2 regions of the Neobacillus camarae genome follow, and region 1 is predicted to be linked to the other one. Evidence: a T-box and tRNA genes for the amino acid it is inferred to sense, from the RefSeq annotation. Region 1 holds a T-box; the other holds one or more tRNA genes.

Region 1 (6,925 bases):
TGAAAAGACACCTGTCCGCTCCGTAAAAGAGATTTTAAACTTTATGGAAGAGGTAAAAGCGGAATTAACCAATGTTACCTGTCCGGCACTCATTTTTGTATCGGATGAGGATCATGTGGTTCCACCCGATAATGCCCAAATCATCTATGATGGCATTCGTTCTGAAATAAAGGAGATCCGATATCTAAAAGACAGCTACCATGTCGCTACACTCGATAATGACCAGCAAGCGATTATAGACGGCACCTTAGATTTTATTAAAAAGGCTCTTTAAAAAACATAGAGTAGGCTTAACTAAGAGGGTCCTTAGTTAAGCCTTTTAAACCGCGATAATAGAATAGTAAAGGTCAGGTCCAGGCTATTTTGTAAGTTGGCGATTCAATCTTTCTATTTCTTGTTCTATTGCGATGGCATCAATTCTCTCGAACAGTGGTTTTACTTCTCCAATCTCACTTGGAACAGAGTCCGTAAAGTTCCAATGAAGTTCCTTGTGTCCCAAAAATCTATTCAGTTGTTCACTGGTAAAGGGTAAAAAAGGCGACAGCAACTGTGCGAGATTTACAATGATGACAGTACAGTTAAAAATCGTCTGGTCGCATCCTGCTTGTTCCTCAAGGATTTGTTTCCAAGGCTTTTGCTCATCAAAGTACTTATTTGCAAAACGAACCAGCTCAAAAATTTCCTCCAATGCGCGCTTGAAGTGGCTTGCCTCGATTAAATTCCCCGCTGACTCATACACGGATTTGATTTTATTTTTTATAGCAGGATCAACCGAACCCTGTGGTATCTTGCTATTATAGTATTTACTAATAAGCTTCAAAGTGCGATTGACTAAATTCCCGTATCCGCCAAGCAGCTCGGAGTTATGGCTGTAGATGAATTCCCGCCATGAGAAGTCTGTATCGCGGTTTTCCGGAGCATTGATAGTTAAAAAATAGCGAATGGAATCGGGATGGTAGCGGTCTAACATATCCGGCACCCAAACCGCCCAATTCCGGCTTGTCGAGATTTTCTTCTTTTCCAAAGTTAAATATTCATTGGAAACAATGTGGTCCGGCAGTTTTTGCTGATGGATTCCCAACAGGATAGCCGGCCAAATGATGGTATGAAACGGGATATTGTCCTTTCCATGAACATAATAGGAAAGGGCCTCCTTACCCCAGAATTCAGCGTCATCCTTTCCTGATTCGATTGCCCATTTTTTACTGGCAGAGTAATAGCCGGAAACCGCCTCAATCCAAACGTAAATTTTTTTGTCCTCATACCCTTCGACTGGTACGCTGACACCAACAGGCAAATCTCTTGATACTGCCCTATCTTGTAATCCCTCCCGAATATACCGTTCAGATAAATGGATTGCATTTTCCCGCCAGGAAGAACTCTTCTTCGCTTCCTCCACCAATTGTTTCAGAGGCTCTTCGAATTTATCCAATGAGAAATAGAAGTGTTCTGTTTCCTTCACAATAGGAGTGGTGCCGCAAATTTTGCATTTTTTATCCGCTAATTCAACGGGATCAAGGATAGCAGAGCAATAATCACATTGGTCGCCCCGTGCCGGCTGTCCGCAGTTGGGGCAGGTTCCTTCCACATAACGGTCAGGCAGAAACTGATCACAGGTCGTGCAAAAGGTTTGTTCAATCCACTTTTTATAAATATAGCCATTGTTCAGCAACTCAAGAAAAATCGATTGTACGGTTTGATGGTGGTGGGGGGTGTCGGTTCGTGTGTAACAATCATAGGAAAAACCGAGTCTTTTAAAATTATCCGCAAATTCCTGATGATAGCGGTCAGCGATCTCCGTTGGAGTCAAGCCTTCCTGTTTGGCCCGGATCGTAATCGGCGTGCCGTTGCAATCACTCCCCGAAACATATAAAACTCTTTCCCCCTTTTGACGAAAATAACGAGCCAAAATATCTCCTGGCAATAAGCTCGCGATGTGGCCGAGATGCAGGGAGCCATTGGCGTAAGGCCAAGCTCCTCCAATATAAATAGTCATTTCAAATTCCTCCTTTTTAGTAAAAACAAAAAACCCCGTCCATATCTAAAAATAGATAAGGACGGGGTTATTAATCCGCGTGGTACCACCTTAATTCGCTAATTGCTCACACAATCAGCCTCTGCAAGTACGGAGCCATGTTTAATGAAAGGCACTTATACTGTGGTTTTGATAACGAGTACCAACACTCGCCGCAGCCTACTACTTAACAAAAGTCAGGTTCAGTACGGGGCTCAGAGGCCATTGTTCAAATGAATCACTTTGCTTCTTTTCAGCTCCCGAAGCTCTCTGTTGAAAGTATCATCATTCTACTTTTCCTCATCATTGCCATTGATTTCAATAAATTGAAATTATTATAAGGCGTATAAACTAATATTTCAAGTAATTCGAGAAGAAAATTTTTGCATGAACAGTATGAACTAATCAATCAATTTAATATTGATAATCTTTGAAGATTATAGGAAAATTATACTAATTAAGGACGAAGCATATTTCTTCAACGTAGAAATAATGGCGAATGAAGTGAAGTTTGTAAGATTGCTATAAGGAAAGTGAGGGTTCTGTTTTTTGCTGCTGGAAACTGATATCGACCAAATGCTTTCTGATTTGAATTCTTTTAATATGACGAGTCATAACCCAATATTCCATAATGTTATGGTTGGTTTTTTGCATGTGTTTTCTTTAAAAAGCATTTCAGAAAGCCTTATCGAAAAAACAAAGCATATCTATTTAACCGAAGAGATGGTCATAAAGAAATTGGATGAGAAACATAGGCTGCATGCTTGGTGGAACCCGGATTATATTGAAAAATTTGCGGATATGGAAAGGTTCTTTCATAAAAACAAAGAGAAATTTAGACTGGAACTGGAAGGGTTTGAGGTTGAATGGCCGAATAGTACATATTTCCATCAGGTGTGTCCAGTGACTAAAGCCCGCCCCTTTCTTACCATCTATCCTGAGTTGGAAATAGCCATCTTAACTTTTCAGGTATCAATCAATGAATGTACAGCCGATGACATCATTTTTGTAAGATCTGCCTTTATACACTCTGCAAAAACAGAAATGTTCCTAAAGGATGCTCCTTCGTGCATAAGCCCTGTTCCGGTAAAAGAAATTCATTCCATTAGAGACGAAGTCTGCAAACCATATATTCAGAAAATTATTCAAACGTTCACAACACATCCGATTGAGCAAAACATTGTGGTTTCCACCATGATTGAAATTAGAAAAATAGTAGACACAGATGGTCAAGTGATGGAGGGAGAGTTCTATGAAAAGTACCCGAATCACATATATGGGCTATTGGCCGGTGATAGCGGCTATCCTTTTGTTCCGAAGGATGTGGCCTCCAAGCGAACATTAGAATCTTGGCATTCACGGGAATTTTTTAATATTTTTAGTTTCGACCACACCGTATTAATGTTCAATTTTACAAGCAGTGAGCTATTCCAAAAATACGCTAGATTCCATCATAAAAGATCCGCTTTATACAATATAGAAAACAGCAGAGATTCCGTCGTAAATCCACCGGATATAGCGGGTTTAAATAATGGACCGTTAATTGTTTTGGAGAATGTGTCCATCTTGCGCTATCTGTTAAACATTGCCTTGCCAGAATTAAATGTTTACGAGGGGAATAATCGCTATTTTTTTGTGAAAAGAGATAAGTTGAATAGTATATTATCCAATTTAAATTTAGCAGGAATAGCGGAAGTTGGGAATTTGGAAAGTATGGTTAAAGATAGTATGGGGGTGTTGAAGGATTCCGAAAAGATCCGAACCACCCTGGATGAATTAGAACGGTCATTGACCATGAATTATACAAAAAGAATGAATATACTCCTAATTTTCTTCGGTCTTATTCCTTTAATCATAACGGATAAAGTTCTAAGTTATATAATGGAACATTGGTCATGGTCGCTTGAAAAAGTCATCATTACCAAAGGGATTTTACTGATCGGATTTTTAATGATTGCAACTATTATAACCTGGAGCTTTTTTACAAGGGAGGGATCGCCGGGAAGCCTGGTGAAATTAATTGGGACAAGATTCCTCAGCTATTTCTACCAGTTTAACAAGCAGGCGAAAAATATCATTCACTCCATAAAGAACGGTTCCGTACTACTCAAAACGGCCTATATTTGTCTGATCTTATTGATAGTCTCATTGCTGATTCTGGCATTAAGTCACCTCAAAACCAATTTGCTATAGAAATATTTAAATTATAATGCCTGATACTACCCGTGATTTGTCGAATTTTTTTCAGCCGCATCGGGTGGCGGCAGGCATTTTTACTTCTTGTTTCTGTTATGTAAAATAAGTCGAAATTTTAACAGAATATTCTACATAAAATTACATTTATATTACAAATCCGACGGTATCATTGTTTTTCCTCCCTATGCCATTTAAACTAGTAATATATTAGGACAGGAAATACTAATGTTTTACAAGAGGAGACTTTCAATGAAAAAAAAGTTTTTTAAATATACTGTATCCGCTGCCATTCTCGCCACAATGATTCAACTATCCGTCACACCTGCTTTTGCCGCACCTGTGACTCAAAAACAAATAGATGATGCTAAAGGCCAAGTTGAGGACTTTGAAACCAAGGTTCAACAATTAGACAACCAAATCAGTACGGCAATCGACAAGAGCGAAAAGCTAAGCAGTCAAATTGATACGCAGCAACAAAAAATAACAGAAACAGAAACTCAAATTGATCAAGCTAAGAAAGATTTGGATGCTCATAAGCAGGTATATGCTGAACGGTTAAAAAGCATCCAGTCAGAGGGAAAACAGTCCGTTGCTACTTATGCGGAGATCTTGTTCACTTCCGAAAATCTTTCCGAGTTTTTAACCCGCTTTACGGCGATTTCAAAAATTATTGAAAGTGACACAGACTTACTGCAAGGTCTAAAAGATAAGCAGCAAGTTTTAGATGATGCAGAGCAAAAGTTACATACCGAATTGCACAATCTGGAGCAAAGCAAGACTGAATTGGCTGCTCAGCAGCAAAAGATTGAGGCTGATAAGCAAGAAATTGCCCAAGCGTTAACCAGTGCGCAATCCAATCTGCAAACCCTAGAAAGTCAGAAAGCTGCGGAAGAAGAAGCTGCACGCCAAGCTCAATTAGCCCAGCAGCGTGCCCAGGAAGAGGCAGCGCGTCAAGCTCAATTAGCAGCCCAACAGCAAGCCCAGCGCCAAGCTGCATCAGTACAGCCAGCTGCAGCCACCAGCGCTGCCAAAACCGCATCTGTTGCTGCATCATCGGCACCAACAGTGGCTCCAGTCAGTGCAGCAAGCCCAGAAGCTGCAAGCAAGCTCATCGCTTATGCAAAACAATTTTTAGGTGTTCCATATGTTTGGGGTGGTTCGACACCAAGCGGGTTTGACTGTTCCGGATTCACTTCCTATGTATTTAGAAATGCAGTGGGCATTAGTCTTCCGAGGGTTTCAAGCTCCCAACAAAATTTTGGAACCAAGATTCCTTTAAGCCAGGTGCAACCCGGAGATTTAGTATTTAGAGGATCACCAGCCTACCATGTTGGTATTTATATTGGAGGCGGACAGTATATCCATGCTCCACAAACGGGAGATGTAGTAAAAATTGCATCATTCGACCCATCAAAATTCAGCAGTGCTTCTAGAGTTTTAAAATAAGTTTAATAGAATCTAAAAAAGGAGGTGCGCCTATTGTCGTTAGGTGTTCCTCCTTTTACTTTGGAATAAGAGTTTAATTGAAGGTTCATTTCATCCTTGTTTTTTGGTATAAGGAAAAAAATAACGTCCACTACGGTGAACGTTATTTTTTATAATATAGATTACAGTCAACTAATTAAAACGCTGCAGTCAATCCGCCATCGGCAACCACAACGGTTCCGTTTATAAAGCTGGATTCGTCTGAAGCTAAGAATAAAGCTACTTGGGCAATTTCGTCTGCCTCGCCTATTCTTGGCATGACAGCCTGTACAGCTTGTGTACGGCTCATGCCGAATTCATTAATATTCTTCATCGAGGCGGCAATGTTTGTTTTTACGCCGCCTGGGGCAATGGCATTACAGCGAATGCCTTTGTTGGCATACATGTACCCGGTATTCTTTGTCAGACCGACTACAGCATGTTTGGACGCACCATACGCAACGCCTGCGTGAGCCCCATTTAAGCCTCCGGTTGAAGCGACATTGATGATGACGCCTTTTCCTTTTTCCAAAAAGATAGGAATCGCTTTGCGCATTGAACGCATAACACTTTTGGTATTAATGTCAAAAATTAAATCCCATTTTTCGTCGTTAATTCACCAACAGGTTCAAACCCATCCATAATGCCGGCATTGTTGACCAAGATATCTAAAGTCCCAAATTCTTTCACAGCGGTGTCAATCATGTTTTCGATATCTTCCAATTTGGCTACGTTCGCCTGAACAGCAATGGAGGTACCGCCGTTATTGGTGATGGCCTCCACAACCGCTTTTGCCCCTTCAATGTTGAGGTCGGCTGCAATGACTTTTGCCCCTTCTTTGGCATACAACTCAGCAATGGCTTTTCCCATCCCGGATGCTGCGCCCGTCACGATGGCAACTTTATTAGACAGCTTCATAAAAAAACCCTCCTAGTTTATTGAAAGCCCTTTCGATTTAATTTTATGGCGAAATTATCCATTTTTCAACAATTACACCCTAATTCTTACTTGATCTTGGGGGAAAGAATGGGAGGGGGCATAGAAACATGGAACATTGCGTTTTTCCAAGCATCATTTAATTTTAATAACAATTTTCCCTTTTGCATGATGGGTTTCGCTGAGGGCATGGGCATCCCGGAGACCTTGTTCACTAAGATCAAACACATTTCCGATGATTGGCTTTAATTTGCCCTTCTCCATTAAATCGGCTAATTCAGTTAGTTGTTTTCCATTTGGAATAAGCCAGTGGAA
Region 2 (6,925 bases), on a different contig from region 1:
TGAGATGTTGGGTTAAGTCCCGCAACGAGCGCAACCCTTGAGATTAGTTGCCAGCATTCAGTTGGGCACTCTAATCTGACTGCCGGTGACAAACCGGAGGAAGGTGAGGACTGACGTCAAATCATCATGCCCCTTATGACCTGGGCTACACACGTGCTACAATGGATGGTACAAGGGCAGCGAAGCCGCGAGGTGAAGCCAATCCCATAAAACCATTCTCAGTTCGGATTGCAGGCTGCAACTCGCCTGCATGAAGCCGGAATCGCTAGTAATCGCGGATCAGCATGCCGCGGTGAATACGTTCCCGGGCCTTGTACACACCGCCCGTCACACCACGAGAGTTTGTAACACCCGAAGTCGGTGGGGTAACCTTTTCGGAGCCAGCCGCCTAAGGTGGGACAGATGATTGGGGTGAAGTCGTAACAAGGTAGCCGTATCGGAAGGTGCGGCTGGATCACCTCCTTTCTAAGGAATACGCAGTCCTAATGGACTGAAAATTAGTTGACCTCTATTGTTTGTTTAGTTTTGAGAGAGCAATCTCTCATGACAAAACGGGGCTTTAGCTCAGCTGGGAGAGCGCCTGCTTTGCACGCAGGAGGTCAGCGGTTCGATCCCGCTAAGCTCCACCAAAATCGTTCTTTGAAAACTGGATAATCGTATAGAAGAAACCAAGTAAAACCGAGTAATCGCCATTTTAGGTTTTAAACCATTTAGGTTAAGTTAGAAAGGGCGCACGGTGAATGCCTTGGCACTAGGAGCCGATGAAGGACAGTACTAACACCGATATGCTTCGAGGGAGCTGTAGAAGTAAGCTTTGATCCGGAGATTTCCGAATGGGGAAACCCGTTGCCCGTGAGGGCAGCATCTTTACCTGAATGCATAGGGTATTGAAGGCATACCCGAGGCACGAAACATCTAAGTACCCGGAGGAAGAGAAAGCAAACGCGATTCCCTGAGTAGCGGCAGGCAGAGCAAGGAACGGCCCAAACCGAAAGGCTTGCCTTTCGGGGTTGTAAGACACTCAACATGTAGGTTACAAAGGAACGGGGTAGATGAAGCGGTCTGGAAAGGCCAGCCATAGGAAGTAACAGCCCTGTAGTTGAAACTTCGTTCCCTCTGAGTGGATCACAGGTACGTGGCCGGACACGTGAAATCCGGTCAGGCTTAAGGAAGGACATCTCCCAAGGCTAAATACTCCCTAGTGACCGATAGTGAACCAGTACCGTGAGGGAAAGGTGAAAAGCACCCCGGAAGGGGAGTGAAAGAGATCCTGAAACCGTGTGCCTAAGTAGTCAGAGCCCGTTTATGGGTGATGGCGTGCCTTTGTAGAATGAACCGGCGAGTTACGATTGCATGCGAGGTTAAGTTGATGAGACGGAGCCGCAGCGAAAGCGAGTCTTAAGTAGGGCGAAATAGTATGCAGTCGTAGACCCGACCAGGTGATCTACCCATGTCCAGGGTGAAGTCCAGGTAACACTGGATGGAAGGCCCCGAACCGACACGTTGAAAAGTGCGGGACAAGTGTGGGTAGCGGAGAAATTCCAATCGAACTTGGAGATAGCTGGTTCTCTCCGAAATAGCTTTAAGGGCTAGCCTCACGATAGTCAGAGTCTTGGAGGTAGAGCACTGTTTGGACTAGGGGCCCCCATCGGGTTACCGAATTCAGACAAACTCCGAATGCCAAAGACTTATCCGTGGGAGTCAGACTGCGAGTGATAAGATCCGTAGTCAAAAGGGAAACAGCCCAGACCACCAGCTAAGGTCCCAAAGTATACGTTAAGTGGAAAAGGATGTGGAGTTGCTTAGACAACCAGGATGTTGGCTTAGAAGCAGCCACCATTTAAAGAGTGCGTAATAGCTCACTGGTCGAGTGACTCTGCGCCGAAAATGTACCGGGGCTAAACGTATCACCGAAGCTGTGGATTGACATCTTCGATGTCAGTGGTGACGGAAACGTTCTAAGGGCGTTGAAGCTAGACCGTAAGGACTGGTGGAGCGCTTAGAAGTGAGAATGCCGGTATAGTGGCGAAAGATGAGTGAGAATCTCATCCACCGTATGCCTAAGGTTTCCTGAGGAAGGCTCGTCCGCTCAGGGTTAGTCGGGACCTAAGCCGAGGCCGAAAGGCGTAGGCGATGGACAACAGGTTGATATTCCTGTACCACCTCTTTATCGTTTGAGTAATGGGGGGACGCAGGAGGATAGGGTAAGCGCACTGCTGGTTATGTGCGTCGAAGCAGTTAGGCTGGTGAATAGGAAAATCCGTTCACCGTAAGGCAGCTGTGACAGCGAGGGAAATAGAGTACCGAAGTTCGTTCCACACTGCCAAGAAAAGCCTCTAGCGAGATAAAAGGTGCCTGTACCGCAAACCGACACAGGTAGGCGAGGAGAGAATCCTAAGGTGAGCGAGAGAACTCTCGTTAAGGAACTCGGCAAAATGACCCCGTAACTTCGGGAGAAGGGGTGCTTACTGGGGTGAATAGCCTCGGTAAGCCGCAGTGAATAGGCCCAGGCGACTGTTTAGCAAAAACACAGGTCTCTGCGAAGCCGCAAGGCGAAGTATAGGGGCTGACGCCTGCCCGGTGCTGGAAGGTTAAGAGGAGGGGTTAGCTGCAAAGCGAAGCTCTGAATCGAAGCCCCAGTAAACGGCGGCCGTAACTATAACGGTCCTAAGGTAGCGAAATTCCTTGTCGGGTAAGTTCCGACCCGCACGAAAGGCGTAACGATCTGGGCACTGTCTCAACGAGAGACTCGGTGAAATTATAGTACCTGTGAAGATGCAGGTTACCCGCGACAGGACGGAAAGACCCCATGGAGCTTTACTGTAGCCTGATATTGAATTTTGGTACAGCTTGTACAGGATAGGTAGGAGCCTGAGAAGCCGGAGCGCCAGCTTCGGTGGAGGCGTCGGTGGGATACTACCCTGGCTGTATTGAAATTCTAACCCGCATCCCTTATCGGGATGGGAGACAGTGTCAGGTGGGCAGTTTGACTGGGGCGGTCGCCTCCTAGGGAAGCAACGGAGGCGCCCAAAGGTTCCCTCAGAATGGTTGGAAATCATTCGCAGAGTGTAAAGGCAAGGGAGCTTGACTGCGAGACCTACAAGTCGAGCAGGGACGAAAGTCGGGCTTAGTGATCCGGTGGTTCCGCATGGAAGGGCCATCGCTCAACGGATAAAAGCTACCCTGGGGATAACAGGCTTATCTCCCCCAAGAGTCCACATCGACGGGGAGGTTTGGCACCTCGATGTCGGCTCATCGCATCCTGGGGCTGTAGTCGGTCCCAAGGGTTGGGCTGTTCGCCCATTAAAGCGGTACGCGAGCTGGGTTCAGAACGTCGTGAGACAGTTCGGTCCCTATCCGTCGTGGGCGCAGGAAATTTGAGAGGAGCTGTCCTTAGTACGAGAGGACCGGGATGGACGCACCGCTGGTGTACCAGTTGTCTTGCCAAAGGCATCGCTGGGTAGCTATGTGCGGACGGGATAAGTGCTGAAAGCATCTAAGCATGAAGCCCCCCTCAAGATGAGATTTCCCATAGCGTCAAGCTAGTAAGATCCCTGAAAGATGATCAGGTTGATAGGTCAGGGGTGGAAGCACGGTGACGTGTGGAGCTGACTGATACTAATCGATCGAGGACTTAACCAATAAGAAAAGCGGAAGCGCACGGTCAGCGGCGTATGGCCTCCTACAAAAAGCTATCGCTTTTTGTTAGTGCAATGCTTATGCTGCCGAAGCGTTACTTGTCTAATAAAGCAGACTCGTTTTACTCAAGTTTCTTCTGATTACCCGGTTTTGAGGGAATGATCCTTCAATTAAATACAAAATTTTAAACACGCGGGTGTGGCGGAATCGGCAGACGCGCTAGATTCAGGTTCTAGTGGTAGTAATACCGTATGGGTTCAAGTCCCTTCACCCGCATCATAATTTATGTAAAACGCGGAAGTAGTTCAGTGGTAGAACACCACCTTGCCAAGGTGGGGGTCGCGGGTTCGAATCCCGTCTTCCGCTCCAATTGCCGGGGTGGCGGAACTGGCAGACGCACAGGACTTAAAATCCTGCGGTAGGTGACTACCGTACCGGTTCGATTCCGGTCCTCGGCATCCTGTTTTACGGGAAATAGCTCAGCTTGGTAGAGCACTACGTTCGGGACGTAGGGGTCGCAGGTTCAAATCCTGTTTTCCCGATATTCTGGGGTCTTAGCTCAACCGGGAGAGTGTTTGCTTTGCATGCAAGAGTTCAGCGGTTCCATCCCGCTAGACTCTATAAACTAAAGTTTTGGCGGTGTAGCTCAGCTGGCTAGAGCGTACGGTTCATACCCGTAAGGTCGGGGGTTCGATCCCCTCCGCCGCTACCAAATTAGCTTAGGCTATTTTTTTTTGAAAGATTACGTAAGTCCGGATATAGGATTGAGTCCTAAAAAGCCACTGGCTTATGTCTTGGGTTTCGAATTCCTCTTGTCTTCCAATGATTTGGAGGGGTAGCGAAGTGGCTAAACGCGGCGGACTGTAAATCCGCTCCCTCAGGGTTCGGCGGTTCAAATCCGTCCCCCTCCACCATAATATAGGGGCATAGTTTAAAGGTAGAACAAAGGTCTCCAAAACCTTTGGTGTGGGTTCAATTCCTGCTGCCCCTGCCATTTTACTTTTGCCATATACCAATATAAATAAGGGCCTATAGCTCAGCTGGTTAGAGCGCACGCCTGATAAGCGTGAGGTCGATGGTTCAAGTCCATTTAGGCCCACTAATTCATAAAAACCGAACCCATCTAGGGTTCGGTTTTTTCGTGTTATAAGGCAGCCATACATCCATCTTCATGTTATTTCCACTAATTCTCTCGCTAATTGGAAGGCTTTTGGGAAATTCTAAAGAAAAAATATTGGAGGTTCCTAAATGCCTGAGCTCCCGGAAATGGAAAACTACAAAATCCACTTAAATAATAGAATCATGGGCCAAACCATCACTGGAGTTGAAATCAATCGCGATAAATCGGTTAACCTTAATCCTGAACTGTTTAAAAATACAGTTTCCTCACAAAAGGTGCTAAGTGTCAGCAGAAGGGGCAAACATCTGCTGTTCCATTTGCAAAATGGCCATGTCCTTTTATTGCATCTTATGCTGGGAGGTTGGATGTTTTTCGGCCAAGAGGCGGATAAGCCAAAACGAACAATCCAGGTTCGTCTCTCCTTTGGGAATGAACACCTTTATTTTATCGGTCTCAGGTTGGGGTACCTGCACCTTTATACCCCGCCGGAGGTCCAGGGAAAATTGGCTCATTTAGGCCCGGAACCATTGGATCCAAGTTTTACTATTATGGAGTTCACTAACCGCTTAAACACGAAACATGGCAGATTAAAAACAACTTTAATTGATCAAGAGTTTGTTTCCGGTATCGGAAATTGCTATTCGGCTGAAATTTGCTTTGAAGCGGGGATTCTGCCGGTAAAAGATATCGATGATCTCGAAGCGGAGGCAAAAAACAAGTTATATCAGTCCATGAAGGCCGTGCTTTTTGAGGGCATCAAGCTAGGAGGTTATATGGAGAATCCTCTTTTTAAAGGGGATACCAAAACCGGTGGAGTGAACGGTCACTGTCAAGTATATGATCGTGAGGGTCAGCCATGCCCAAGGTGCGGGGCAGTCATTGTTAAACAAATGGTTTCCTCAAGAAAGACGTTTTATTGCCCGAATTGCCAAAAGTAGTCAAGTATCCTGCCTAAGAAGGCGGGATATTTTTTTATACCTGTGATCTTTCATCAATTTTAAAATTTTATGTTTCCGTTTCCAGTTAAATAGTATATACTAAATGTAATTAAGTATAGCATAATTACTCTAAAGTAAATGAATATATTATCATTAATGAACTAAAGGGGGGTGGTATTTATTAAACTCAGCAAACGCCAGGATGAAATTTTACAAATCGTAAAACAAAAGGGCCCAATTACGGGGAAAGAAATTGCTGACATGCTTTCCGTTACAAGAGCTGCCTTAAGGCCGGACCTGGCCATTTTGACGATGTCTGGTAGTCTGGAGGCAAGACCCCGTGTTGGCTATTATTATAGTGATAAAAATGACCTAAAACAGCAAGCTAGGCAATTGATCCATCAGAAAGTATCGGATTTTAAAGCACATCCGATTGTGGTTGAAAAATCTACTTCGGTTTACAACGCAATTGTTCAGCTTTTTTTAGAAGACGTTGGCACCTTGTATACAGTCGATACCGAGGGATATTTGGCTGGTGTGATTTCGCGTAAAGATTTACTCCGGGCAGCCCTGGGCAATAGAAACCTGCAAGAACTGCCGGTTAGTGTCATCATGACACGAATGCCGAATATCATTACCATTTTTCCCGAAGAGTCGTTACTCGAAGCGGCAAAAAAAATGATCCATTATCATGTCGATTCTTTGCCGGTTGTAAAGGAAGTGAATCAGCGGAAAAATACATATTCGTTGTTGGGGAGAATTACCAAAACTACGATTACCAAAGCTTATTTGGAAATTATGGAAGGTAAATCAGTCTAAGGGAGTTGCTGCAGTTGGTTCAAAGAGAAGTGGTTTATGTGGTATCGGACTCCGTCGGGGAAACAGCTGAGTTTGTGGTAAAAGCAGTAGCAACGCAATTTAACGGTGGTCAGGTAGAAATCCGCCGAAGCTCTTATGTGGAGGATATTGAAGATATCGAAGATGTGCTTATTTTAGCAAAAAGAGATTACTCGATAATAGCCTACACGATTGTTATTACGGATTTAAAGGATTATTTGGACAAAAGGGCAGCCGAAGAAGGGATTACAGCCGTTGACCTGCTCAGCCCGCTAATGAATGCATTTGAGACAAGGTTTCATAAACCGCCGCATCACCGCCCAGGACTGATGAGGAAATTGGATGAAGAGTATTTTCGAAAGATTGAAGCGATAGAATTTGCGGTTAAATA

Evidence for each region. The T-box of region 1 lies ahead of metG (methionine--tRNA ligase). A T-box ahead of a tRNA ligase gene usually reads a tRNA of that ligase, here a tRNA-Met.
Region 2: it has a tRNA-Met gene. The T-box ahead of metG (methionine--tRNA ligase) is inferred to sense a tRNA for this amino acid. The anticodon was not compared.

The regions. Positions count from the first base shown of each region.
Region 1 covers NZ_JBUCKX010000004.1:513,565-520,489, forward strand. The annotation lists gene ACY8D0_RS23900 (alpha/beta hydrolase) at 1-274, shown strand, start outside; gene metG (methionine--tRNA ligase) at 359-1,996, opposite strand; T-box leader at 2,051-2,330, opposite strand; gene ACY8D0_RS23910 (hypothetical protein) at 2,564-4,207, shown strand; gene ACY8D0_RS23915 (C40 family peptidase) at 4,460-5,656, shown strand; partial or broken gene ACY8D0_RS23920 (SDR family oxidoreductase) at 5,832-6,592, opposite strand; gene ACY8D0_RS23925 (NADP-dependent oxidoreductase) at 6,746-6,925, opposite strand, start outside.
Region 2 covers NZ_JBUCKX010000003.1:451,996-458,920, reverse strand. The annotation lists rRNA gene ACY8D0_RS17455 (16S ribosomal RNA) at 1-465, shown strand, start outside; tRNA gene ACY8D0_RS17450 (tRNA-Ala) at 554-629, shown strand; rRNA gene ACY8D0_RS17445 (23S ribosomal RNA) at 714-3,642, shown strand; tRNA gene ACY8D0_RS17440 (tRNA-Leu) at 3,832-3,915, shown strand; tRNA gene ACY8D0_RS17435 (tRNA-Gly) at 3,934-4,008, shown strand; tRNA gene ACY8D0_RS17430 (tRNA-Leu) at 4,012-4,097, shown strand; tRNA gene ACY8D0_RS17425 (tRNA-Pro) at 4,108-4,181, shown strand; tRNA gene ACY8D0_RS17420 (tRNA-Ala) at 4,188-4,260, shown strand; tRNA gene ACY8D0_RS17415 (tRNA-Met) at 4,275-4,351, shown strand; tRNA gene ACY8D0_RS17410 (tRNA-Tyr) at 4,469-4,553, shown strand; tRNA gene ACY8D0_RS17405 (tRNA-Trp) at 4,560-4,633, shown strand; tRNA gene ACY8D0_RS17400 (tRNA-Ile) at 4,665-4,738, shown strand; gene mutM (DNA-formamidopyrimidine glycosylase) at 4,888-5,697, shown strand; gene ACY8D0_RS17390 (transcriptional regulator CcpN) at 5,869-6,516, shown strand; gene ACY8D0_RS17385 (pyruvate, water dikinase regulatory protein) at 6,531-6,925, shown strand, end outside.